Regions from separate parts of the Scandinavium manionii genome, predicted to be linked through region 3. Evidence: predicted binding sites of a transcription regulator. Region 3 holds the regulator's gene; each other region holds the start of a gene.
The links. The regulator PurR, encoded in region 3, represses purine synthesis genes. The targets are predictions, from matches to a motif close to CANGCAAACGTTTGCNTG.

Region 1 (8,068 bases), on a different contig from region 3:
AAGAATGCTCAGGAGGGTGTCATGACTCAGCAAGAGTACCTTCAGCGTCGGCAAAAGCTGCTGGCGCAGATGCCATCAGGCAGCGCGGCATTAATTTTTGCCGCACCGGAAGCCATACGCAGCGCCGACACGGAATACCCGTATCGCCAAAGCAGTGATTTCAGCTACTTCACCGGCTTTAACGAGCCAGAAGCGGTGCTGGTGCTGATTAAAAGTGATGACACCCACAACCACAGCGTTCTGTTTAATCGCGTTCGCGACCTGACCGCCGAAATCTGGTTTGGCCGTCGATTGGGCCAGGATGCCGCGCCTGAAAAGCTGGGCGTGGATCGTGCGCTGGCGTTCAGCGAAATCGACGAGCAGCTGTATCAGCTGCTGAACGGTCTGGACGCGGTGTATCACGCGCAGGGCGAATACGCTTATGCCGACAGCATCGTGTTCAATGCGCTGGATAAACTGCGCAAAGGCGCGCGTCAGAATCTGAAAGCGCCAGCGGCGATGGTCGACTGGCGTCCGCTGGTGCACGAAATGCGCTTGTTCAAATCTGCGGAAGAAATTGAAGTGATGCGCCGGGCCGGGGAAATCTCCGCGCTGGGGCACACTCGCGCGATGGAAAAATGCCGTCCGGGCATGTTTGAGTATCAGCTCGAAGGTGAAATTCACCATGAATTTACCCGCCACGGCGCGCGTTACCCATCCTACAACACCATCGTTGGCGGCGGCGAAAACGGCTGCATTCTGCATTACACCGAAAATGAATCTGAACTGCGTGACGGCGATTTAGTGCTGATCGACGCGGGCTGCGAATATCGTGGCTACGCGGGCGACATCACGCGTACTTTCCCGGTAAACGGCAAATTCACGCCGGCGCAGCGTGAAATCTACGACATCGTGCTCGAATCGCTGGACACCGCGCTGACGCTGTACCGTCCTGGAACAACCATGCAGGATGTCACTGGCGAAGTCGTGCGCGTGATGGTCAGTGGATTGGTGTCGCTCGGCATCCTCAATGGGGAAGTTGACCAGCTGATTGCCGACAACGCACACCGTAAATTCTTCATGCACGGCCTTAGCCACTGGCTGGGCCTGGACGTTCACGATGTTGGCGAATACGGCGCGGATCGTTCCCGCGTGCTCGAGCCGGGAATGGTACTGACCGTTGAGCCCGGGCTGTATATCGCCCCGGACGCCGACGTGCCGGAGCAATACCGCGGTATCGGCATTCGTATTGAAGATGACATTGTGATAACTGAAAGCGGCAACGAGAATCTGACCGCCAGCGTGGTAAAACGCGCGGACGATATCGAAGCCTTGATGGCGGCGCACGCCCAATGAGCGTGATTATCGTAGGCGGCGGCATGACCGGCGCAACGCTGGCGCTGGCGATCTCACATCTCAGTGCAGGCAAACTGCCGGTACATTTAGTGGAAGCCGTCGCACCGGATTCACTGGCGCATCCGGGCTTTGATGCTCGCGCTATCGCACTGGCCGCAGGGACCTGTCAACAACTGGCCCGTGTAGGTATCTGGCAGGCACTGCGTGAATGTGCCACGGCTATTCGGACCGTTCACGTCAGCGACCGTGGCCATGCAGGTTTCGTGACGCTGGATGCCGACGATTACAGCCTGCCTGCGTTAGGGCAGGTGGTCGAGCTGCACGATGTCGGCCAGCGTCTTTTCGCCTTGTTACGCAAAGCGCCTGGCGTGAGCTTACATTGTCCGGCGCGGGTTGACAGTTTTACCCGCAGCCAGGACCGCGTCGATGTGGCGCTTGATAACGGCGTTACACTCTCCGGGAAACTGCTGGTTGCCGCAGACGGCTCACGTTCTTCGCTCGGCGAACAATGTGGTATCGCATGGCAACAGCAGCCGTACGAGCAGCTGGCAGTGATCGCCAACGTGACCACCGCCGTGCCGCACGACGGCCGCGCGTTTGAGCGTTTTACCGAACATGGCCCGCTGGCGATGTTGCCGATGTCAGATGGACGCTGTTCGCTGGTGTGGTGCCATCCGCTGGAAAACCGTGATGAGGTTCTGAGCTGGTCTGATGCTCGGTTCTGCCAGGAACTGCAGCAGGCCTTTGGCTGGCGACTCGGGCGCATTACCCACAGCGGCAGTCGCAATGCTTACCCGCTTTCCCTGACCACTGCCAGCCGGGCGATATCGCACCGCATGGCGCTGGTAGGTAATGCGGCGCAAACTCTGCATCCGATTGCCGGACAGGGCTTTAACCTCGGACTACGCGATGTTATTTCGCTGGCAGAAATGCTCGCGCAGGCAAACGATCCGGGCGAGTATGCGCTGTTAAGCCAGTATCAACAGCGCCGGGCCGACGATAAAAGTGCGACGGTCGGCGTGACCGACGGACTGGTCCATCTGTTCGCCAATCGCTGGGCACCGCTGGTGGCCGGACGAAATGTCGGGCTGATGGCGATGGAATTATTCACTCCGGCGCGTGATGCGCTGGCGCAGCGTACCCTGGGTCAGGTAGCGAGATAAGGAACAACAACGTGCAAAATGTAGATATCGCTATCGTCGGTGGTGGAATGGTCGGCCTCGCCGTGGCCTGCGGATTGCAGGGCAGTGGACTGCGCGTGGCGGTCATTGAACAACATCAGCCCCAGCCCGTAGCGGCAGATTCCGCCCCGCAGCTTCGTGTTTCCGCCATCAACGCCGCCAGTGAAAAACTGCTCTCACGCCTCGATGTCTGGAATGACATTGTGGGCGAACGCGCCAGCTGCTATCACGGCATGGAAGTGTGGGATAAAGACAGCTTTGGGCGCATCGCGTTTGATGATGCAAGTCTCGGCTATAGCCATTTAGGGCACATCATCGAAAATGGCGTGATCCATCATGCGCTGTGGAAAAAAGCGGAACGCTGTAAAGACGTCACGCTGATGGCACCCGCCGAACTGGCGCAGGTGGCATGGGGCGAAAACGAGGCCTTTTTGACGCTGAAAGACGGCAACATGCTGACTGCGCGCCTGGTGATTGGCGCGGATGGTGCGAACTCCTGGCTTCGTGGCAAAGCGGATATTCCGCTGACCTCCTGGGATTATCGCCATCACGCGCTGGTGGCGACTATTCGCACCGCCGAACCGCATCAGGCGGTGGCGCGCCAGGCGTTTCACGGCGAAGGCATTCTGGCGTTTCTGCCATTAAGCGACCCGCATCTGTGCTCCATCGTCTGGTCGTTAGCGCCGGAAGACGCCGCGAAAATGCAGCAGGCCGACGACGCGACATTCAATCAGGCGCTGAACGTGGCTTTTGATAACCGTCTGGGTCTGTGTGAAGTGGCAAGCGAGCGGCAGGTGTTCCCGCTAACCGGGCGCTATGCCCGCCAGTTTGCCGCGCATCGTCTGGCACTGGTGGGTGATGCGGCGCACACCATTCATCCGCTGGCCGGGCAGGGGGTAAACCTCGGCTTTATGGATGCCGCAGAACTGATCGACGAAACTCGCCGTCTGCACGCGCAGGGGAAAGATTTCGGCCAGCACTTCTATCTGCGCCGCTACGAGCGCAGTCGCAAGCACAGTGCCGCATTAATGCTGGCGGGTATGCAGGGCTTCCGCGAACTGTTTGCCGGAGTCAATCCGGCGAAGAAACTGTTCCGCGATATCGGCCTGAAACTGGCCGACACGCTGCCAGGGGTAAAACCTCAGCTTATTCGTCAGGCGATGGGTCTGAACGATCTTCCAGGCTGGCTGCGTTAAGTCGATCACACTTCCTCACCCGGCAGTCTTGTCGGGTGTGTTTCCCTCGTTTGAAATAATCTAATCTCACTGCTTTTTTCGCATTAGTTTTATTAATGTTACAAAAATTCCCTTACGAAAAATCAGCCCAATTTCCCACGTGAAATATCATTTATCACCAAATCCTGAACAGTATTGTTAATTTTATGTGGCATTAGTCGCAGAAAGCCAGTCGATCGTTCTGTAGAGTTTTTCGCGCATTCTGGTCATAAGCTAATCTGATGGATTGCTTTGCCTTATGGTTTACCACGGTTTTCGGTGGTAACGTCAGACGAAAGAGAACGTTTGCGTCGGTGCCCTGAGCGGTATCGGCGCTGGGCTTTGCGGCGACTTCTGAGTCCGCAAAGCACCTGTAGCCCCGCTTATTCAATGAGGACAAGATGGCTCAACAGACGCCTTTGTATGAACAACACACGCTGTGTGGCGCACGCATGGTGGACTTCCATGGCTGGATGATGCCGCTGCATTATGGCTCGCAGATTGATGAGCACCACGCGGTACGCACCAGCGCCGGAATGTTCGATGTCTCACACATGACCATCGTCGACCTGCGCGGCAGCCGTACCCGTGAATTTCTGCGCTACTTGCTGGCCAATGACGTTGCCAAACTGACCAGGCCCGGCAAGGCACTCTACACCGGCATGCTCAACGCATCCGCCGGGGTCATTGATGACCTGATTGTCTATTTCCTCACCGAAGATTATTTCCGCCTCGTCGTCAACTCCGCCACCCGTGAAAAAGACCTTGCCTGGATTAGCCAACACGCTGAGCCGTACGGCATCGACATCACCGTGCGTGACGATCTGTCGCTGATTGCGGTACAGGGCCCGGATGCGCAAGCTAAAGCTGCCAGCCTGTTCAACGATGAGCAGCGCAGCGCGGTAGAAGGCATGAAGCCGTTCTTCGGCGTGCAGGCAGGTGACCTGTTTGTGGCGACCACCGGTTACACCGGCGAAGCGGGTTATGAAATTGCACTGCCGAATGAGAAAGCGGCAGACTTCTGGCATGCGCTGGTCGAAACCGGCGTTAAGCCTTGCGGTCTGGGCGCGCGTGACACGCTGCGTCTGGAAGCGGGGATGAATCTGTACGGTCAGGAGATGGACGAAGGCGTTTCTCCGCTGGCGGCCAATATGGGCTGGACCATTGCCTGGGAACCTACAGACCGTGACTTCATTGGCCGAGAAGCGCTGGAAGCTCAGCGTGAGCACGGCACTGAACAACTTGTTGGCCTGGTGATGACCGAGAAAGGCGTTCTGCGTGGCGAACTGCCGGTGCGCTTTACCGATGCGCAGGGCAATCAGCGCGAAGGCGTGATCACCAGCGGCACGTTCTCGCCAACGCTGGGCTACAGCATTGCGCTGGCTCGCGTGCCTGCGGGTATCGGTGAAACGGCGGTGGTTCAAATCCGTAACCGCGAAATGCCCGTCACCGTCACCAAGCCTGTATTTGTACGCGCCGGCAAAGCCGTCGTGTAATCGATTATTTTTTCTGGAGAAATTTTAATGAGCAATGTACCTGCAGAACTGAAATACAGCAAAGAACACGAATGGCTGCGCAAAGAAGCCGATGGCTCTTACACCGTAGGTATCACCGAGCATGCGCAAGAACTGCTGGGCGACATGGTGTTTGTTGACCTGCCAGAAGTGGGCAAAACCGTTGACGCTGGCGATGACTGCGCGGTAGCGGAATCCGTAAAAGCGGCTTCTGATATCTATGCACCTATCAGTGGCGAAATCGTGGCCGTCAACGACGCGCTGAGCGATTCCCCAGAGCTGGTTAACAGCGAGCCGTATACCGACGGCTGGATCTTCAAAATCAAAGCCAGCGATGAAGCAGAAGTTGCCGCTCTGCTGGATGCCACCGCGTACGAAGCGCTGTTAGACGATTAAATACGCTTCATATTTCACGTTGTGGGGGCGTTGGCTTCCTCGCGCACCCCAGTCACTTACTCATGTAAGCTCCTGGGGATTTGCTGCGTCGCCGCCTTCCCACTACGCGAAATATTTGCGGATTCATAGTGTAGGCCCGGTAAGCGACAGCGCCACCGGGCATGTTAGTTAAGACATTACCGATTCACTGCACGTTTCAGGAACCATCGCTCATGACACAGACCTTAAGCCAGCTTGAACACCGCGGCGCATTCATCGACCGACATATTGGCCCAGATGCGCAGCAGCAACAGGAAATGCTGAATACCGTTGGCGCAGAGTCGTTAGACGCGCTGACCGGCCAGATTGTGCCGCAGGATATTCAGCTCGCGACGCCACCGCAGGTGGGTGACGCGACCACCGAATTCGCCGCACTGGCCGAGCTGAAAGGCATCGCTAGCCGCAACAAGCGCTTTAAGTCTTACATTGGCATGGGCTACACCGCCGTGCAGCTGCCGCCGGTTATTCAGCGCAACATGCTGGAAAATCCGGGCTGGTACACCGCCTACACGCCTTATCAGCCGGAAGTTTCACAGGGCCGACTGGAAGCACTGCTGAACTTCCAGACTGTCACGCTTGACCTGACCGGACTGGATATCGCCTCTGCATCACTGCTCGACGAAGCCACCGCCGCGGCGGAAGCAATGGCGATGGCTAAACGCGTCAGCAAACTGAAAAACGCCAACCGTTTCTTCGTGGCTGCTGATATTCATCCGCAGACCCTGGACGTGGTACGCACCCGTGCTGAAACCTTTGGTTTTGAAGTGATTGTCGACGACGCTGAAAAAGCGCTCGACCATCAGGATGTGTTCGGCGTGCTGTTGCAGCAGGTCGGTACCACCGGTGAAGTACATGATTACAGCCCGGTGATTAACGAGCTGAAAGCACGCAAAGTGGTTGTCAGCGTTGCTGCCGATTTTATGGCGCTGGTCCTGCTGACCGCGCCGGGCAAGCAGGGCGCAGATATCGTGTTTGGCTCCGCTCAGCGTTTCGGCGTGCCGATGGGCTACGGCGGCCCACATGCAGCCTTCTTTGCGGCAAAAGATGAATTCAAACGCTCCATGCCGGGCCGTATTATTGGTGTGTCGAAAGACGCCGCCGGTAACACCGCGCTGCGCATGGCGATGCAGACCCGCGAGCAGCACATCCGCCGCGAGAAAGCGAACTCCAACATCTGTACCTCTCAGGTGCTGCTGGCCAACATCGCCAGTCTGTATGCTGTGTTCCACGGCCCGGTGGGCCTGAAGCGTATTGCCGGGCGTATACACCGCCTTACCGATATCCTGGCGACCGGCCTGCAACAGAAAGGCCTGAAGCTGCGTCACGAACACTTCTTCGACACTCTGTGCGTTGAAGTCGCCGACAAAGCCGCCGTACTGGCCCGTGCAGAAGCCGCAGAAATCAACTTGCGCAGCGACATTCATCACGCGGTTGGAATCACGCTGGATGAAACCACCACTCGCGAAGACGTGTTGGCGCTGCTGACCGTTATCGTGGGTGACGATCACGGCCTGAACATCGACAGCCTGGATAAAGACGTGGCGCACGACAGCCGCTCTATTCCGCAGGCGATGCTGCGTGAAGACGACATCCTGACCCATCCGGTGTTCAACCGCTACCACAGCGAAACCGAGATGATGCGCTACATGCACTCCCTGGAGCGTAAAGATCTGGCGCTGAATCAGGCGATGATCCCGCTGGGATCCTGTACCATGAAACTCAACGCCGCAGCGGAAATGATCCCGATCACCTGGCCGGAATTTGCTGAACTGCACCCGTTCTGCCCGGCAGATCAGGCTGAAGGCTATCATCAGATGATCAACCAGTTATCCGACTGGCTGGTGAAACTGACCGGATACGACGCACTGTGCATGCAGCCGAATTCTGGCGCGCAGGGTGAATACGCAGGCCTGCTGGCGATTCGTCATTACCACGAAAGCCGCAACGATGGGCATCGCGATATCTGTCTGATCCCAAGTTCAGCCCACGGCACCAACCCGGCTTCCGCGCAAATGGCGGGCATGCAGGTCGTGGTCGTGGCCTGCGACAAACAGGGTAACATTGACCTGGCTGACCTGCGTGAGAAGGCGGAGCAGGCGGGCGAAAACCTGTCCTGCATCATGGTGACCTACCCGTCCACTCACGGCGTGTACGAAGAAACCATCCGCGAAGTCTGCGAAATCGTGCATCAGTTTGGCGGCCAGGTGTACCTCGATGGTGCCAACATGAATGCCCAAGTGGGCATCACCTCGCCGGGCTTTATCGGCGCGGACGTGTCACATCTCAACCTGCACAAAACCTTCTGCATCCCGCACGGTGGCGGCGGCCCAGGCATGGGGCCGATTGGCGTGAAAGCGCATCTGGCACCGTTCGTACCAGGCCACAGCGT
Region 2 (8,068 bases), on a different contig from region 3:
TATCACGACCGGTATCGGTGTGGCGACTTCCATGTTTACCGCGATCGTCGGCACCCGTGCCATCGTAAACCTGTTGTACGGCGGCAAACGCATCAACAAGCTGTCTATCTGAGGAGTGCGTTGTGGCACAGGAATATACTGTTGAACAATTGAACCACGGCCGTAAAGTCCATGACTTTATGCGCTGGGACTACTGGGCCTTTGGCATCTCTGGCCTGCTGCTGGTGGCTTCCATCATCATTATCGGCGTCCGTGGTTTTAACTGGGGTCTGGATTTCACTGGCGGTACTGTCATTGAAATCAGCCTCGAACAACCGGCCGATATGGACCAGATGCGTGACGCGCTGGAAAAAGCAGGCTTTGCCGATCCACTGCTGCAGAACTTCGGCAGCAGCCGCGACATCATGGTGCGTATGCCACCGGCCAAAGGGGAAACTGGCGGTCAGGAGTTGGGCAGCAAGGTGTTGAGCGTGATTAACGAAACCACTAACCAACATGCTGCTGTTAAGCGTATTGAGTTTGTGGGGCCAAGCGTCGGCGCTGACCTGGCAACTAACGGCGCAATGGCGCTGCTGGTGGCGCTTATCTCTATCCTCGTGTACGTCGGATTCCGCTTCGAGTGGCGTCTGGCGGCGGGTGTGGTTATCTCGCTGGCGCACGACGTGGTGATCACCATGGGCATTCTGTCGCTGTTCCAGATTGAAGTCGATTTGACCATCGTTGCGTCACTGATGTCGGTTATCGGCTACTCGCTGAACGACAGCATCGTGGTATCGGACCGTATTCGTGAAAACTTCCGCAAAATTCGTCGCGGTACGCCTTACGAAATCTTTAACGTGTCCCTGACCCAGACGCTGCACCGTACGTTGATCACATCCGGTACCACCTTGATGGTTATCCTGATGCTGTTCCTGTTCGGTGGTGCGATGCTGAAAGGCTTCTCGCTGACCATGCTTATCGGTGTATCCATCGGTACGGCATCGTCCATCTACGTAGCATCTGCGCTGGCGCTGAAACTCGGGATGCGTCGCGAGCACCTGCTGCAGCAGAAAGTGGAAAAAGAAGGCGCCGATCAGCCTAATATTCTGCCGTAAGTTCTGCACTGCAAAATCGAATCCCGGTCAAATGGCCGGGATTTTTTTATGTCAAAAATCCGCGTTTCCGGTAGGGTGAACAGATAATCTCTGTTTAAAGGACACTACAGAAATGACCACTGCGCCCCTCGTTTCACTGCAGCCCATGCCTCAGCCACCGTGCTGGACGAATCTGCCTTCCGTTACCCTAAATGACGCCACGCTTGCCGGGCGTAAAGCGCGCGTGCTGGACCGGATGCGCCAACAGGGGTTAGACACGCTGATTGTTTACGCCGACAAAGAGCACGGCGGAAACTTTGAATATCTCACTGGCTTTATTCCGCGCTTTGAAGAGGCGCTGCTGGTGTTGCATCAGGATGGCGAGGCGGGGCTGGTTCTCGGCAACGAAAACCTCAAGCTGGCGCCGCACGCGCGGCTGAAAAACCACGTGCTGCATGCGCCGTGGTTCTCTCTGCCGAATCAGCCAATGGACACGGTTCAGCCCCTGCACGAGGTTCTGCAACATGCCGGTATTATCGGGGATAAAACACTGGGTCTGGCGGGCTGGAAGCTGTTCACTGGCATAAACGACAACACGCGGCAGCTGTTCGATATCCCGTCGTTTATCGTTGATGCAGTCCGTGAGGCTGCGCCCAGGGCAGAACTGCGCAATGCCACCGGCGTGTTTATTTCCCCGGCGTATGGCGCTCGGGTTATCAATAATGCCAATGAGTTAGCGCATTATGAATACGGGGCCAATCTGGCTTCAACGGCGATACTTCGGGCGCTGAATGCGGTCGCACCGGGCAAAACGGAAAAGGAGATTGCCAGCCTGCTCGCCGCCGATGGCCAGCCGCACAACGTGGTGTCCATCGCTGCCACTGGCGATCGTTTCGCCCATGCGAATCTTTATCCGGGTGATAAAACGGTGCAACTGGGGGATAAATTTTCGTTGACCACCAGTTTTAAAGGTGGGCTCAGCAGTCGTGCGGCCTACGTGGTCGAAAATGCCGGGCAGTTGCCGGATGCGGTTAGCGATTATCTGGATGTCGTCGCGATTCCGTATTTCCGCGCGGTGGTCGCGTGGCTGGAAAACATTCGTCCGGGCATGACCGGCGGTGAGTTGTACCAGCTGATTGAAGATGTGCTGCCGAAGTCTGAATATCACTGGCATCTTAATCCGGGGCATCTTGTGGCGGATGAAGAATGGCTGTGTTCGCCGGTGTCTGCGGGCTCTGACATTCCACTTGCCAGCGGCATGCTGCTGCAAATCGATATTATTCCTTCCCGGGCGGGATATGCAGGGGCAAGCATCGAAGACACGGTGGCGCTGGCGGATGAATCGTTGCGTCAGCAATTGGCGGCGGAATATCCGCAGCTGTGGGCGAGGGTGCAGGCGAGACGGGCTTTTATTGAAAAAGAGGTCGGGATTCGTTTACCCGAGTGGGTATTGCCGTTATCAAATACCGTGGGATATTTGCGGCCGTGGTTGCTGGACCCTACAAGTGCGTTGTCGTGTAAGCCATGAATCTTCAAATGCCCGGCAAGCCTGCGCCGCCGGGCTTTATCGCTTAACGCTGATTATCAGAAGTTATACCCGACAACCAGGTAGCCACCCCAACCGGTAGAGCGGACGTTGAAGTTACCGTCACCGAAGTTCAGGCTTGCATCATCGTTCCACTGACCGCCGTTGTGCCAGTAACGTGCAACCACCGAGTAGTGCCAGTGATCGTAGTTCAGCGCCAGAATGTGGCTGGAGGCGATGGAGTTATTGGTACGCGCTTTCTTGCCGTTCAGGTCACGGAAGTCTTCGTCACCCAGGTCTGAACCCCAGTCAAAGTTGGTGAAACCGATGTAGCTCAGGTTACCGCCCCACAGGGTAGTAATCGGTACGAAGTATTTGACCTTGAAGCGGTAGCCGTCCCACTCATTTTCGTTCGCGGCACCGTAGTTCTGCCACTGGTATTTAGCATACACGTTCAGGGACAGGCTCATTGGCAGACCGGTGTCGATATCGGTACCCAGACCCATATACCAGGTGTTCTGCTTACTTGCATCGTCACCGTGCGCACCCATATCGTAGATATAGTTGTTGGCGAAGTACCATTCTTTAAACGGACCGAAAGCCAGGCTGGTGCCAGTCAGCTTGTCGATAGAGAAGCGCGGTTCAATCTCCATGAACATGCGAGAACCGTCATCCCAAATGCCTTTGTCGTTACCGTTACCCGCACCGAAGGTTTTTGGGATATCGATATAGCCGTAGAAGTCGAACCAATCTTTCTTGGCGAACGCTTCATATTCCAGGTAAACGTCATTATTTATTTTCGGCCCAAAGCGGGTGTGGTAGCTACCTACCACGTTGACGCTCTGATGCCACCAGTCAGAGACATACTCTGGTTTGGTCGTTTCGGCTGCGTTTGCCGTGAAAGTCGAAGAAAGCGCGAGCACTGCACCGGCTGCAAGTAATGTTTTTTTCATCATGATGCCACTTGTTGAAATCCCTTTCGGGGAGTGAAAAGAACCGCTTGGGCGTTTCTAAATGTAACTGTTTTCTGCGAGGCCTATTATAAGAATCATTGCTCACAAAAATATGTGGTGTTTCACAGTTTTCTCAAGTACGTAATCGATTGCGTTCACGTTTGCGTACATTATCGGCGGGGATTGTACGGATTCTCTCAAATGTTTCCAGGGATTTCTGAAAAACAGCAAAGATTGCGGTGCATGTTGAAGGGTGATGAAAAAGGGGGATGAAAACCGGATAACCGTCGCTATCCGGTGTTAAGAAATTACTGAACGCTGGCGGGCTGAATATCGTGAATGCGCACGAAAACGGGCTGCTTAGGATCCGTGCCACTGAGCTGAAGTGGAATATCCACATCGCTCGGTGCGAGGACGCTGGCAGGAGCGTTGATCAGCTGGTTTTTAACATTCACTTCCTGATAGTTGTCAGTTGTGCCCTGAATCAGGCCCCATTCGACGGTGCCGCTGAACGCGGGAAGCGGATCGTTGGATTCGCCCTGAATACGCAGCGTGGCGCGCATACCGTCGGCGTTTTGCGCGATGTTAATCAGCGACATTCTCAGCGTACCAATCTGGCTTTCCAGGCGGGCTGGCGTATTCGACCCCGGTAACAGATACACACCGCTTGCGGATTTCGCATTCAGGGTGTTTTGCTGGGTTATCTTCACGGTTTCCTGATTCAGCTTGGTCATATCTTTATTGAGCGCGGTGACGCTCTGCTGCATCTGATGTACTTCGTGCTGCTGTGCGCAGGCGCTAAGGGTAAACAGGCTGCCCAGCGCCAGAATTCGTACTAAACGTCGTGTCATCGTTAGGTGTCCTTTCGAGGTTCTGTCTGAAGTCAATGGTAGCAGTATCGTCCTGGAAGCCATCGGGGGATTGTCTCAAAATGACGCCGTGGGGTGGGTCGTGGTAAAATAGGAATATGTTATTTATCTTCGTCAGGACGCGCCATGCATTGCCCATTTTGTTTAGCCGTAGATACCAAAGTGATCGACTCCCGTCTGGTAGGAGAAGGTTCTTCAGTGCGCCGTCGCCGTCAGTGCCTGGTGTGTAATGAACGTTTTACAACCTTCGAAGTGGCCGAACTGGTGATGCCGCGGGTGGTGAAAAGTAACGACGTCCGCGAACCGTTTAACGAAGACAAACTGCGCAGCGGCTTACAAAAAGCGCTGGAAAAGCGCCCGGTCAGCTCTGATGATGTCGAAATGGCTGTTAACCACATTAAATCGCAGCTGCGTGCCACCGGCGAACGTGAAGTGCCGAGCAAGCAAATCGGTAATCTGGTAATGGAACAGCTGAAAAAGCTCGATAAAGTGGCCTATATCCGCTTTGCTTCGGTCTATCGCAGTTTCGAAGACATCAAAGAATTTGGCGAAGAGATCGCCCGTTTACAGGACTGATCGATGCTTGACGAAATGTACATGGCCCGTGCGCTGAAGCTGGCGAATCAGGGGCGCTTCACGACGCATCCGAATCCACGCGTTGGCTGCGTCATCGTGAAAGACGGGGAAATCGTCGGCGAAGGCGCGCACTATCGCGCGGGTGAACCGCACGCCGAAGTCCACGCCCTGCGCATGGCGGGCGAGAAAGCGAAAGGGGCAACGGCATATGTTACCCTCGAACCATGCAGTCACCATGGCCGTACGCCGCCGTGCTGTGAGGCACTCATTACCGCGGGCGTCAGCCGCGTGGTTGCCGCGATGCAGGATCCTAATCCGCAGGTTGCGGGGCGCGGGCTGTACCGTTTGCAGCAGGAAGGCATTATCGTTAGCCACGGGCTGATGATGAGCGAAGCGGAAGCGCTGAATAAGGGTTTCCTTAAGCGGATGCGTACCGGTTTCCCGTATATACGGCTGAAGCTCGGCGCGTCGCTGGATGGCCGCACGGCGATGGCCAGCGGTGAAAGCCAATGGATTACCTCGCCGCAGGCGCGCCGCGATGTGCAGCGTCTTCGTGCGGAAAGCCACGCCATTTTGACCACCGATGCCACGGTGCTGGCCGACGATCCTGCACTCACCGTGCGTTGGGAAGAACTGAGTGCCGATGTGCAGGCGCATTATCCGCAGGAAAATCTGCGTCAGCCGCTGCGCATTGTTATCGACCGTCAGAACCGCGTGACGCCGGAACACCGCATCGTGCAGCAACCGGGCGAGATCCTGTTTGCGCGCTGCAAAGACGATACCCGTGAATGGCCGGACAATGTGCGCAACCTGAACGTGCCAGAACATAACGGTCATCTGGATTTAGTTCTGCTGATGATGCAATTGGGTAAACAGCAAATTAACAGTCTATGGGTGGAAGCTGGCCCAACGTTTGCCGGCGCATTGTTGCAGGCAGGTCTGGTTGATGAGCTGATTGTCTACGTTGCGCCTAAACTGTTAGGCAGTGATGCGCGCGGTTTATGTGTGCTGCCAGGGCTTGAGAAACTGGCCGACGCCCCCCAATTTAGTTTCAGCGAGATACGCCCGGTCGGCCCGGATCTCTGTTTGCATTTAATACCCGCGTGAAGCAGCCCTAAATAGGGAAGCCGTACGCGAATAATTATGATAAAATCCGCCCCCCTCGGGGTAAGTCGAATCCCAAAAGGAAATGTATGAACATTATCGAAGCTAACGTTGCTGCCCCGGACGCTCGCGTTGCCATCACTATTGCGCGTTTCAATAACTTCATCAATGACAGCCTGCTGGAAGGTGCGATTGACGCCCTGAAGCGTATTGGTCAGATGAAAGATGAGAACATCACCGTCGTTTGGGTTCCTGGCGCATACGAACTGCCGCTGGCAGCCGGTGCACTGGCGAAAACCGGTAAATACGACGCAGTGATCGCGCTCGGCACTGTTATCCGTGGCGGTACTGCTCACTTTGAATACGTGGCCGGTGGAGCAAGCAATGGTCTGGCGCAGGTTGCGCACGACAGCGAAATCCCGGTCGCTTTTGGGGTTCTGACCACCGAAAGCATCGAACAAGCCATCGAACGTGCTGGCACCAAGGCCGGTAACAAAGGTGCAGAAGCTGCATTGACCGCGCTTGAAATGATCAATGTATTGAAGGCTATCAAGGCCTGATTTTTTTGTAAGGGGAATTCCGTGAAACCTGCTGCTCGTCGCCGCGCCCGTGAGTGTGCTGTCCAGGCGCTTTACTCCTGGCAGTTGTCTAAAAACGACATCTCTGATGTTGAATATCAGTTCCTGGCGGAACAGGACGTGAAAGACGTCGACGTCGTGTACTTCCGTGAACTGCTGACCGGAGTGGCGACCAACAGCGCGTATCTCGACGGCCTGATGAAACCGTATCTGTCCCGTCTGCTGGATGAACTGGGTCAGGTAGAGAAAGCCGTGCTGCGCATCGCGCTGTTTGAGCTGGCGAAGCGTGATGATGTGCCGTACAAAGTGGCCATCAACGAAGCTATTGAACTGGCAAAAACCTTCGGTGCCGAAGACAGCCATAAGTTCGTTAACGGCGTGCTGGATAAAGCAGCTCCGGCAATTCGTCCCCGCAAAAAGTAATCTGCAGGCCGGAGAAAGCGGTTTCACGTTCTCTCCGGCCTTCTCTTTTCTCTGCCGAGGCATAACGTATGGCATGTGGCGAATTCTCCCTGATTGCCCGTTATTTTGATCGTGTAAGAAGTTCCCGTCTTGATGTTGAAACCGGAATCGGTGACGACTGCGCACTGCTCAATATTCCTGAAAAACAAACTCTCGCGATCAGTACTGACACTTTGGTGTCGGGCATTCATTTCCTTCCGGATATCAATCCTGCCGATTTAGCCCATAAAGCGCTGGCGGTGAATCTCAGCGATCTCGCTGCGATGGGAGCTGATCCTGCGTGGTTGACGCTGGCATTAACGCTGCCGTCAGTGAACGACGCCTGGCTTGAAGCGTTTAGCGACAGCCTGTTTGAACAACTTAATTATTACGATATGCAACTGATTGGCGGCGACACCACTAAAGGGCCGCTGTCGATGACGTTGGGTATTCACGGCTTAGTGCCGGAAGGCCGGGCGTTGAAGCGTTCTGGCGCAAAACCGGGTGACTGGATTTACGTCACCGGTACGCCGGGCGACAGCGCTGCCGGGCTGGCGATTTTGCAGGACCATCTGCAGGTGGATAACAAAGAAGACGCGGATTATCTGGTTAAGCGTCATCTGAATCCGACGCCGCGTATTCTGAGCGGTCAGGCGCTGCGTAATCTGGCGCATTCGGCCATCGATATTTCCGACGGGCTGATTTCCGATCTCGGGCATATTCTCAACGCCAGCGGCTGCGGCGCACGGGTAGACCTCGATCTGCTGCCGTATTCTGACGCGATGAAGCGTCACGTTGAGCCCGAACAGGCGCTGCGTTGGGCGCTTTCTGGCGGCGAAGACTACGAACTGTGCTTCACCGTGCCGGAGCTTAATCGCGGCGCGCTGGATGTCGCTTTGGGGAATTTCGGCATGGGCTTCACCTGCATTGGCCAGGTTAGCGCCGACAT
Region 3 (8,068 bases):
AGCCACGGGATAGACGCCATGATAACGATCAGCAGTGTCAGGAAGCCTTTCAGCGTGGCGGTCACGGAGCGGTCAGCAAACTTGCCGCCCAGATAGTTACCCAGAGAGAAACCGATACCAATCAGCACCAGCATGGCGGTGACGAACAGCGGTGTCGCATGGGTAATGGTGTGCAGCACCGGCGAAATATAGGTGTAGAGCGTGAACATCGCCCCGGCTCCGAGCACGGTCGTCAACAACGCCGTCAGCACCTGCGGACGCACCAGAACCGACAGTTCCTTTTTCACGTCAGGGCGTTCACCGCTGCTGCCCTTCGGCAAGGAGAACCACAGGCTAACCATCGCTACCAGGCCAAGTCCGGCCGTCGCGAGGAACGACATCCGCCAGCCGATGGTTTCACCGAGCCAGGTCGCCGCCGGAACGCCGCCGATATTAGCGATCGTCAGCCCCATAAACATGGTCGCCACCGCGCTGGCCTGCTTGTGCTTAGGCACTACGCTGGCAGCCACCACCGAGCCGAGGCCGAAGAAGGCCCCGTGATTAAGACTGGTGATAATGCGCGACAGCAGCAGCGTGGTGTAATCCGGCGCGATAGCCGACAGTACGTTGCCGAGCGTGAAAATGGCCATCAGGAAAATGAGCGCATTACGGCGCGCGCGATGTGAAAGCAGCAACGTCATCAACGGCGCACCAACCATCACACCAATGGCATAGGCGCTGATCAGCATCCCGGCGGCAGGGATAGAGACATCGACGCCTTTAGCGATAACGGGCAGCAAGCCCATTGGCGAGAATTCCGTGGTCCCGATGGCAAACGCCCCGATTGCCAACGCCAGCAGGGGAAAATTGATTTTCATGTAACGACTCCGGTAAGCCATCCGTCTGGGATGGTGCAACAGCAGAAGTCAAAAGCATGACATCAATCACAAAAAAACAGAAGTAAACAAAATGGCAAAAGTTTTTTGCAAATCTGGTAACAATCGGCAGGAAGATGAGGCGGAGGAAGAGAACTCTCCCTCCGTATAAATCAATGCAGGACGGCGGTCAGACCGGCGGCAACAATCACGGCCAGCGCAATCACGGTCGTCATCAGAGAGAGCTTAAGGTCGGTACTCATCAATTTTTCTCCTTTTAATCCCCACAACAAAAGTGAGCTTGCTCATTTTTGCACAACTGTACGCAAAAATCTTCCTGGTTTTAAGCTCATAGCGATTTTTCTCTTTCCCTTTGCCTCAGAATCAGACAAAATTCCACGCTAATTTAAAAGCGTACCAGCCATTGACCCCCTCCTGTCGTCCTGTCTGTATCCCGGCGTACTGCAATTCAATTGAATTGTGTTAAGGGTGTGTAAAGGCAAACGTTTTCGTGTTGGTAAACAGGCGTAAGGAAAGGGTCTGGAGTGAGAACGAATGGCAACTATTAAAGATGTAGCGAAGCGCGCAAACGTTTCCACTACAACAGTGTCACATGTAATTAACAAAACGCGTTTCGTGGCGGAAGAGACCCGCAACGCGGTGTGGGCGGCCATTAAAGAGCTGCACTACTCTCCTAGCGCCGTAGCGCGTAGCCTGAAGGTGAATCACACCAAAACAATCGGCCTGCTGGCAACCAGCAGCGAAGCCGCCTATTTTGCTGAAATCATTGAAGCCGTTGAGAAAAACTGCTTCGAGAAAGGCTATACCCTGATCCTGGGTAACGCCTGGAACAACCTGGAAAAACAGCGCGCCTATCTTTCAATGATGGCGCAAAAGCGCGTCGATGGCCTGCTGGTGATGTGTTCTGAATACCCGCAGTCGGTGCTCGAGATGCTGGAAGAGTACCGTCACATCCCGATGGTGGTGATGGATTGGGGCGAATCTAAAGCTGATTTTACCGACTCGGTAAATGATAACGCTTTCCAGGGTGGCTATATTGCCGGACGCTATCTGGTCGAACGCGGTCATCGCGAAATCGGCGTCATTCCTGGCCCGATGGAGCGTAACACTGGCGCCGGACGTCTGGCAGGTTTCATGAAAGCCATGGAAGAAGCGCAAATCAACGTGCCTGAAAACTGGATTGTGCAGGGTGATTTCGAGCCTGAATCTGGCTATCGCGCCATGCAGAAAATTCTTGCGCAACAGCCACGCCCGACCGCCGTGTTCTGCGGCGGTGACATTATGGCGATGGGTGCCTTGTGCGCCGCAGACGAAATGGGCCTGCGCGTTCCACAGGATATTTCAGTCATTGGCTACGATAACGTGCGCAATGCGCGCTTCTTTACCCCTGCCCTGACCACTATCCATCAGCCGAAGGATTCGCTGGGTGAAGCGGCCTTCGATATGCTGCTGGATCGTATTGTCAATAAGCGTGAAGAGTCGCAGTCTATTGAAGTGCACCCGCGCCTGATCGAGCGCCGCTCGGTTGCCGACGGTCCGTTCCGCGACTACCGCCGTTAATGATCTCTCAGGAGCCGGTTATTCCGGCTCCTGTAACCACTCTTTATTCAACGTTTCACTGTCCCCCAAATACTCCAGCAGCCAGCTCAGCGCCGGTGACATGTCATTTTGTTGCCAGGTCAGGCAGCATGCCGCATCCGGGAACGGATTTTCCAGCTCCAGCACCACCCATTCACCGCTGTCGATATACGGACGGGCAAAATGCGTGGGCACCATTCCAGCACACAGCCCGGCTGAAAGACAGGTCGCGGAAGATTCCCAGTCCGGCACCACAATCCGTTTTTGATTATCCAGCAGCCAGGTGATGCGTTTCGGCAACGATCGCGAGGTATCTTCCTGCACCAGCGCCGACCAGTTGCGCAACACATCATCGCTGAGCGGGCCGGGCATCTGCGCCAGCGGATGTTGACTCGACACCACGCAGTTCCAGCTCAGCATCCCCATATCGCGAAACGCGTAACGTCCACCGACCGGGATCGCCTGGGTGGCCCCAATAGCCAGCTCCACGCGCCCGTCGGATAACGCATCCCACACGCCGTTGAACACTTCCTGGAATACGCACAGTTCGACATCCTTAAAGTGGCGATAGAAATCGACAATCATCTGCCGGGTGCGTTCCGGACGCACAATATTGTCCACCGCGATGGCCAAATTGCCGCGCCAGCCGTTGGCGATTTGCTGACACTGCTGACGGGTGATCTGCATTTTTTTGATAACAGAGCGCCCCTCTTTCAAAAACCAGGCACCTGCGGGGGTTAATTCCACGTCTCGATGGCGTCGTTCAAACAGCGGAACCGCCAACCATTCCTCTAGCTGACGTACGGTATAGCTGATCGCAGAAGGCACACGGTGCAACTCCTGCGCGGCTGCGCTGAAGCTCCCGTTACGCGCTACAGCGTCCACGACTTCAAGAGAATATTCTGACCACATAGGTTGCCTGCAAAAAATTTGAACTCACCAGACAAATATTAGCGTTTCACAAGCGAAGTTGCACTCCCTACACTCTGCTGCCATCGACACCTGCAACGAGAAAGAAAATGAATAAACAACCTGGGAAAGGATTTTTGTGCTGGCTGGCTGGCCTGAGCGTACTCGGTTTTCTGGCAACCGATATGTATCTGCCCGCATTTTCCGCCATTCAAACCGATTTACAAACCCCTGCCGCCGCCGTCAGCGCCAGCCTTAGCCTGTTCCTGGCCGGTTTTGCCCTCGCTCAGCTGATGTGGGGCCCGCTGTCTGACCGTTACGGTCGTAAACCTATTCTGCTGACCGGCCTGGCGATATTCGCCGTTGGCTGTCTGGGGATGCTGTGGGTCCGTGATGCTACCCTGCTGCTGGTGCTGCGCTTTGTGCAGGCGGTCGGCGTTTGCGCCGCTACCGTTACCTGGCAGGCGATGGTCACCGATTATTATCCGGCTCAGCGCACCAATCGTATCTTCGCGACTATCATGCCGCTGGTTGGACTATCCCCGGCTCTGGCACCGCTGCTCGGCAGCTGGATCCTGCATCATTTCGAATGGCAGGCAATTTTTGCCACTCTGTTTGGCATTACGCTGCTGCTGATGCTGCCTGCGCTGCGTCTGCAAAAACCGGTGCGCATCGTGCATAAGGAAGAGCAGCCCCTGACCTTCCTGACGCTTTTGCGCTCGAAAGATTATCGCGGCAACGTACTGATTTACGCCGCCTGCTCCGCCAGCTTCTTCGCGTGGCTGACCGGCTCGCCGTTTATTCTGAGCGCCATGGGTTACGGCCCGACGGTGATTGGCCTGAGCTATGTGCCGCAGACCATCGCTTTCCTTATCGGGGGCTACGGCTGTCGTGCCGCCCTGCAAAAATGGGAAGGTCAACAGATGCTGCCATGGCTGCTGCTGGCCTTTGCCGTGAGCGTAGCGGGCACCTTTGCTGTCGGTCTGACCGCAGGCAGTTCACTAACCACCCTGCTGATCCCTTTCTGTCTGATGGCAATGGCCAACGGCGCGATATACCCAATCGTTGTGGCTCAGGCACTGCGCCCATTCCCACACGCCACGGGTCGGGCAGCAGCGATGCAAAACACGCTGCAGTTGGGTTTGTGTTTCCTGGCAAGCCTGGTGGTTTCCACCCTGATTTCCACTCCGCTCCTGACCACCACCAGCGTGATGCTGGCCACCGTGGTTCTGGCAGGCTGGGGTTACCGGATGCAGTTTGTTGCACAACGTGATGAAAACGCAGGTTCAACTGAAGAATCACACGCATAGTATCGTTAGCGACTATGTAATAACTCAGTCATTAGTTTGCTAAGAATTTTTTATTGAATCACTCATTTTTGCGGCCTATACTGATTTCGGTAACACATAAATACGATAAATATTAGCGATTAACGGGGGAACGGATCTCCCCCGATTAACCACGGAAGGCCTTTCGGCAAGGGTTATCTCCCTTCCTCTGTTCTACGTCGGATAGCAGACTCACGGATATACCGTGAGAGTTCTCACACAACCAAAAAAACGTCTACGCTGTTTTAAGGTTCTGATCACAAGCCGCGTGATGGAGAAGCTATGAGTTCATCGTGTATAGAAGAAGTAAATTTGCCTGATGATGACTGGTACCGCATTGTTAACGAATTACTGAGTCGTGCCGGCGTCAGGGTTAATGGTTCTGCTCCCTCAGATATCCGGGTCAATAATCCCCTGTTCTTTAAACGCGTGCTGCAGGAAGGGTCGCTGGGATTAGGCGAAAGCTATATGGACGGCTGGTGGGAATGTGAACGGCTCGATGTGTTTTTTCATAATGTGCTTCGTGCCGGTCTGGAAAGCCAACTCCCCCACCATCTGAAAGACACGCTGCGTGTCGCAGGCGCCCGTCTGCTCAATCTTCAAAGTAAAAAACGCGCCTGGATAGTGGGCAAAGAACATTACGATTTGGGCAACGATTTATTCAGTCGGATGCTTGACCCGTTTATGCAGTATTCCTGCGCGTACTGGAAAGATGCCCAAACGCTGGAACAGGCACAACAGGCGAAACTGGACCTCATTTGTCAGAAGCTGCATTTACAGCCCGGCATGCGAGTTCTCGACATCGGCTGTGGTTGGGGTGGGCTGGCGCATTTTATGGCGAAAAACTACGGCGTGAGCGTCGTCGGCGTGACCATTTCAGCTGAACAGCAGAAGATGGCCCAGGCGCGCTGTGAAGGGCTGGACGTGCAAATCCTGTTGCAGGATTATCGAGATTTGCAGGATCAGTTCGACCGTATCGTTTCTGTCGGGATGTTCGAACACGTTGGGCCGAAAAACTACGCCACCTATTTCAACGTGGTAGATCGTAACCTGACGCCTGACGGCCTGTTTTTGCTGCACACCATCGGGTCGAAGAAAACGGATAATAATGTCGATCCGTGGATAAATAAATACATCTTCCCGAATGGCTGCCTACCGTCCGTACGTCAGATTGCCAACGCCAGTGAACCGCACTTTGTGATGGAAGACTGGCACAACTTCGGTGCCGATTACGACACCACGCTGATGGCATGGCATACGCGTTTTCTGCATAGCTGGCCGGAAATTGCTGACAACTATTCAGAGCGTTTCAAAAGGATGTTCTCTTATTATCTGAACGCCTGTGCCGGTGCTTTCCGCGCCCGTGACATTCAGCTCTGGCAGGTAGTATTCACCCGCGGGGCAGAAGGCGGTTTACGCGTCGCCCGATAAAACAAACCCCGGCAAGCCGGGGTTTGTTTTTACTCATCTGCGCTGATTGTTTTGGTTGCCGCTTCTTTTGCTGCCATAACACGTTCTACCGTATCCACCACCGCCTGAGTCTGCGGATCAATCTCAATGTTTACCTTCTCACCGAGCTTCTTCTTACCGAGCGTCGTGCGTTCCAGCGTTTCTGGGATCAGATGCACGCAGAATCGCGTCGGCGTGACTTCTCCGACCGTCAGGCTAATTCCGTCAATGCCGATAAAACCTTTATACAGGATGTATTTCATCAACGTCGGATCCTGAACCTTAAACCATATCTGGCGGTTATTTTCAGAGGTCAGGATTTTTGATACGTCAGCGGTGGTCATAATATGGCCCGACATTAAATGGCCGCCAATCTCATCGCTAAAACGCGCCGCACGTTCCACGTTAACCACGTCGCCCGCTTTCAGTTCGCCAAGATTAGTAATACGTAGCGTCTCTTTCATCAGGTCAAAACTGATCTGATTGCCGTTAATTTCCGTCACTGTCAGGCAGCAGCCGTTGTGGGCTATAGAGGCGCCCGTTTCAATACCGTCGAGCATATGCGCTGGCATTTCAACGATATGGGTACGAAAGTTCGGTTTCTCATCAATGGACACAATCTTAGCCGTGCCCTGAACGATACCAGTAAACATGCCATTAACTCCTGTATCTTACGAGGGCGGAATCATCACCGCCTTTTATACCCCGCACAATACCAGTTGCCATCAGGCCTTGCCAGTCAGGCTGTGCTCACTGCCATTTTTTGACTGGCTTAATACCCATTACTCGCTACAATATATTCGAAAATTCCCCTGCTCTTTCTTTTTGCTGCCAGTGCCGGCGGCTTTTTTAGTCTCTTCAACAATAACAAACAATAAAAGGTACCTCCCGTGCAAAAGTACGTTATTGAAGCGCGCCAGCTTCTCGCGCTGGCAATCCCGGTCATCATTGCGCAGGTGGCCCAGACCGCAATGGGTTTCGTTGATACGGTCATGGCCGGTGGTTACAGCGCCACCGATATGGCGGCGGTGGCTATTGGCACCTCTATCTGGCTCCCGGCGATTTTATTTGGTCACGGCCTGCTGCTGGCCCTGACGCCGGTGGTTGCCCAACTGAACGGTTCCGGTCGTCGCGACCGCATCGGCCATCAGATTCGCCAGGGATTCTGGCTCGCCGGTTTTGTCTCCATTCTGGTGATGATAGTGCTGTGGAATGCCGGTTATATCATTCACGCGATGCATAATATTGACCCGGTGCTGGCGGATAAAGCCGTCGGCTATTTGCGCGCGTTGCTGTGGGGCGTTCCGGGGTATTTGTTCTTCCAGGTATGCCGTAATCAGTGTGAAGGTCTGGCGAAAACCAAACCGGGCATGGTGATGGGCTTTATCGGCCTGCTGGTGAATATTCCGGTGAACTACATCTTTATTTACGGCCATTTCGGTATGCCAGAACTCGGCGGCGTTGGCTGCGGCGTGGCGACAGCTTCCGTTTACTGGGTCATGTTCTTCGCGATGGTTTCCTACGTGAAACGCGCCCGTTCAATGCGTGATATTCGCACCTACGAAGGGTTCGTGAAACCTGACTACGCGATAATGAAACGTCTGGTGCAGCTCGGACTGCCTATCGCGTTAGCGCTATTTTTCGAAGTGACGCTGTTTGCGGTGGTCGCCCTGCTGGTTTCTCCTCTGGGGATTGTTGATGTGGCCGGACACCAGATTGCGCTTAACTTCAGTTCGCTGATGTTCGTCCTGCCAATGTCGCTGGCAGCAGCGGTAACCATTCGCGTGGGCTTTCGTCTGGGCCAAGGTTCCACACTTGATGCACAAATCGCGGCCCGTACCGGACTTGGTGTCGGTGTCTGTATGGCGGTATTGACGGCGATTTTTACCGTGACCATGCGTGAGCATATTGCGCTTCTTTATAACGATA

Region 1: a site for PurR is predicted at 4,026-4,043, ahead of gcvT (glycine cleavage system aminomethyltransferase GcvT). Genes of this name have one in related genera too.
Region 2: a site for PurR is predicted at 3,690-3,707, ahead of MUU51_RS21375 (nucleoside-specific channel-forming protein Tsx). Genes of this name have one in related genera too.

The regions. Positions count from the first base shown of each region.
Region 1 covers NZ_JALIGC010000036.1:17,760-25,827, reverse strand. The annotation lists gene pepP (Xaa-Pro aminopeptidase) at 22-1,335, shown strand; gene ubiH (2-octaprenyl-6-methoxyphenyl hydroxylase) at 1,332-2,498, shown strand; gene ubiI (FAD-dependent 2-octaprenylphenol hydroxylase) at 2,510-3,712, shown strand; gene gcvT (glycine cleavage system aminomethyltransferase GcvT) at 4,132-5,226, shown strand; gene gcvH (glycine cleavage system protein GcvH) at 5,254-5,640, shown strand; gene gcvP (aminomethyl-transferring glycine dehydrogenase) at 5,853-8,068, shown strand, end outside.
Region 2 covers NZ_JALIGC010000040.1:761,704-769,771, reverse strand. The annotation lists gene secD (protein translocase subunit SecD) at 1-112, shown strand, start outside; gene secF (protein translocase subunit SecF) at 123-1,094, shown strand; gene MUU51_RS21380 (M24 family metallopeptidase) at 1,207-2,601, shown strand; gene MUU51_RS21375 (nucleoside-specific channel-forming protein Tsx) at 2,658-3,551, opposite strand; gene MUU51_RS21370 (SadB/YajI family lipoprotein) at 3,860-4,402, opposite strand; gene nrdR (transcriptional regulator NrdR) at 4,547-4,996, shown strand; gene ribD (bifunctional diaminohydroxyphosphoribosylaminopyrimidine deaminase/5-amino-6-(5-phosphoribosylamino)uracil reductase RibD) at 5,000-6,103, shown strand; gene ribH (6,7-dimethyl-8-ribityllumazine synthase) at 6,190-6,660, shown strand; gene nusB (transcription antitermination factor NusB) at 6,682-7,101, shown strand; gene thiL (thiamine-phosphate kinase) at 7,170-8,068, shown strand, end outside.
Region 3 covers NZ_JALIGC010000032.1:81,917-89,984, forward strand. The annotation lists gene MUU51_RS03495 (MFS transporter) at 1-857, opposite strand, end outside; gene cydH (cytochrome bd-I oxidase subunit CydH) at 1,028-1,117, opposite strand; gene purR (HTH-type transcriptional repressor PurR) at 1,410-2,435, shown strand; gene punR (DNA-binding transcriptional activator PunR) at 2,454-3,365, opposite strand; gene punC (purine nucleoside transporter PunC) at 3,473-4,672, shown strand; gene cfa (cyclopropane fatty acyl phospholipid synthase) at 4,973-6,121, shown strand; gene MUU51_RS03525 (riboflavin synthase subunit alpha) at 6,151-6,792, opposite strand; gene mdtK (MdtK family multidrug efflux MATE transporter) at 7,030-8,068, shown strand, end outside.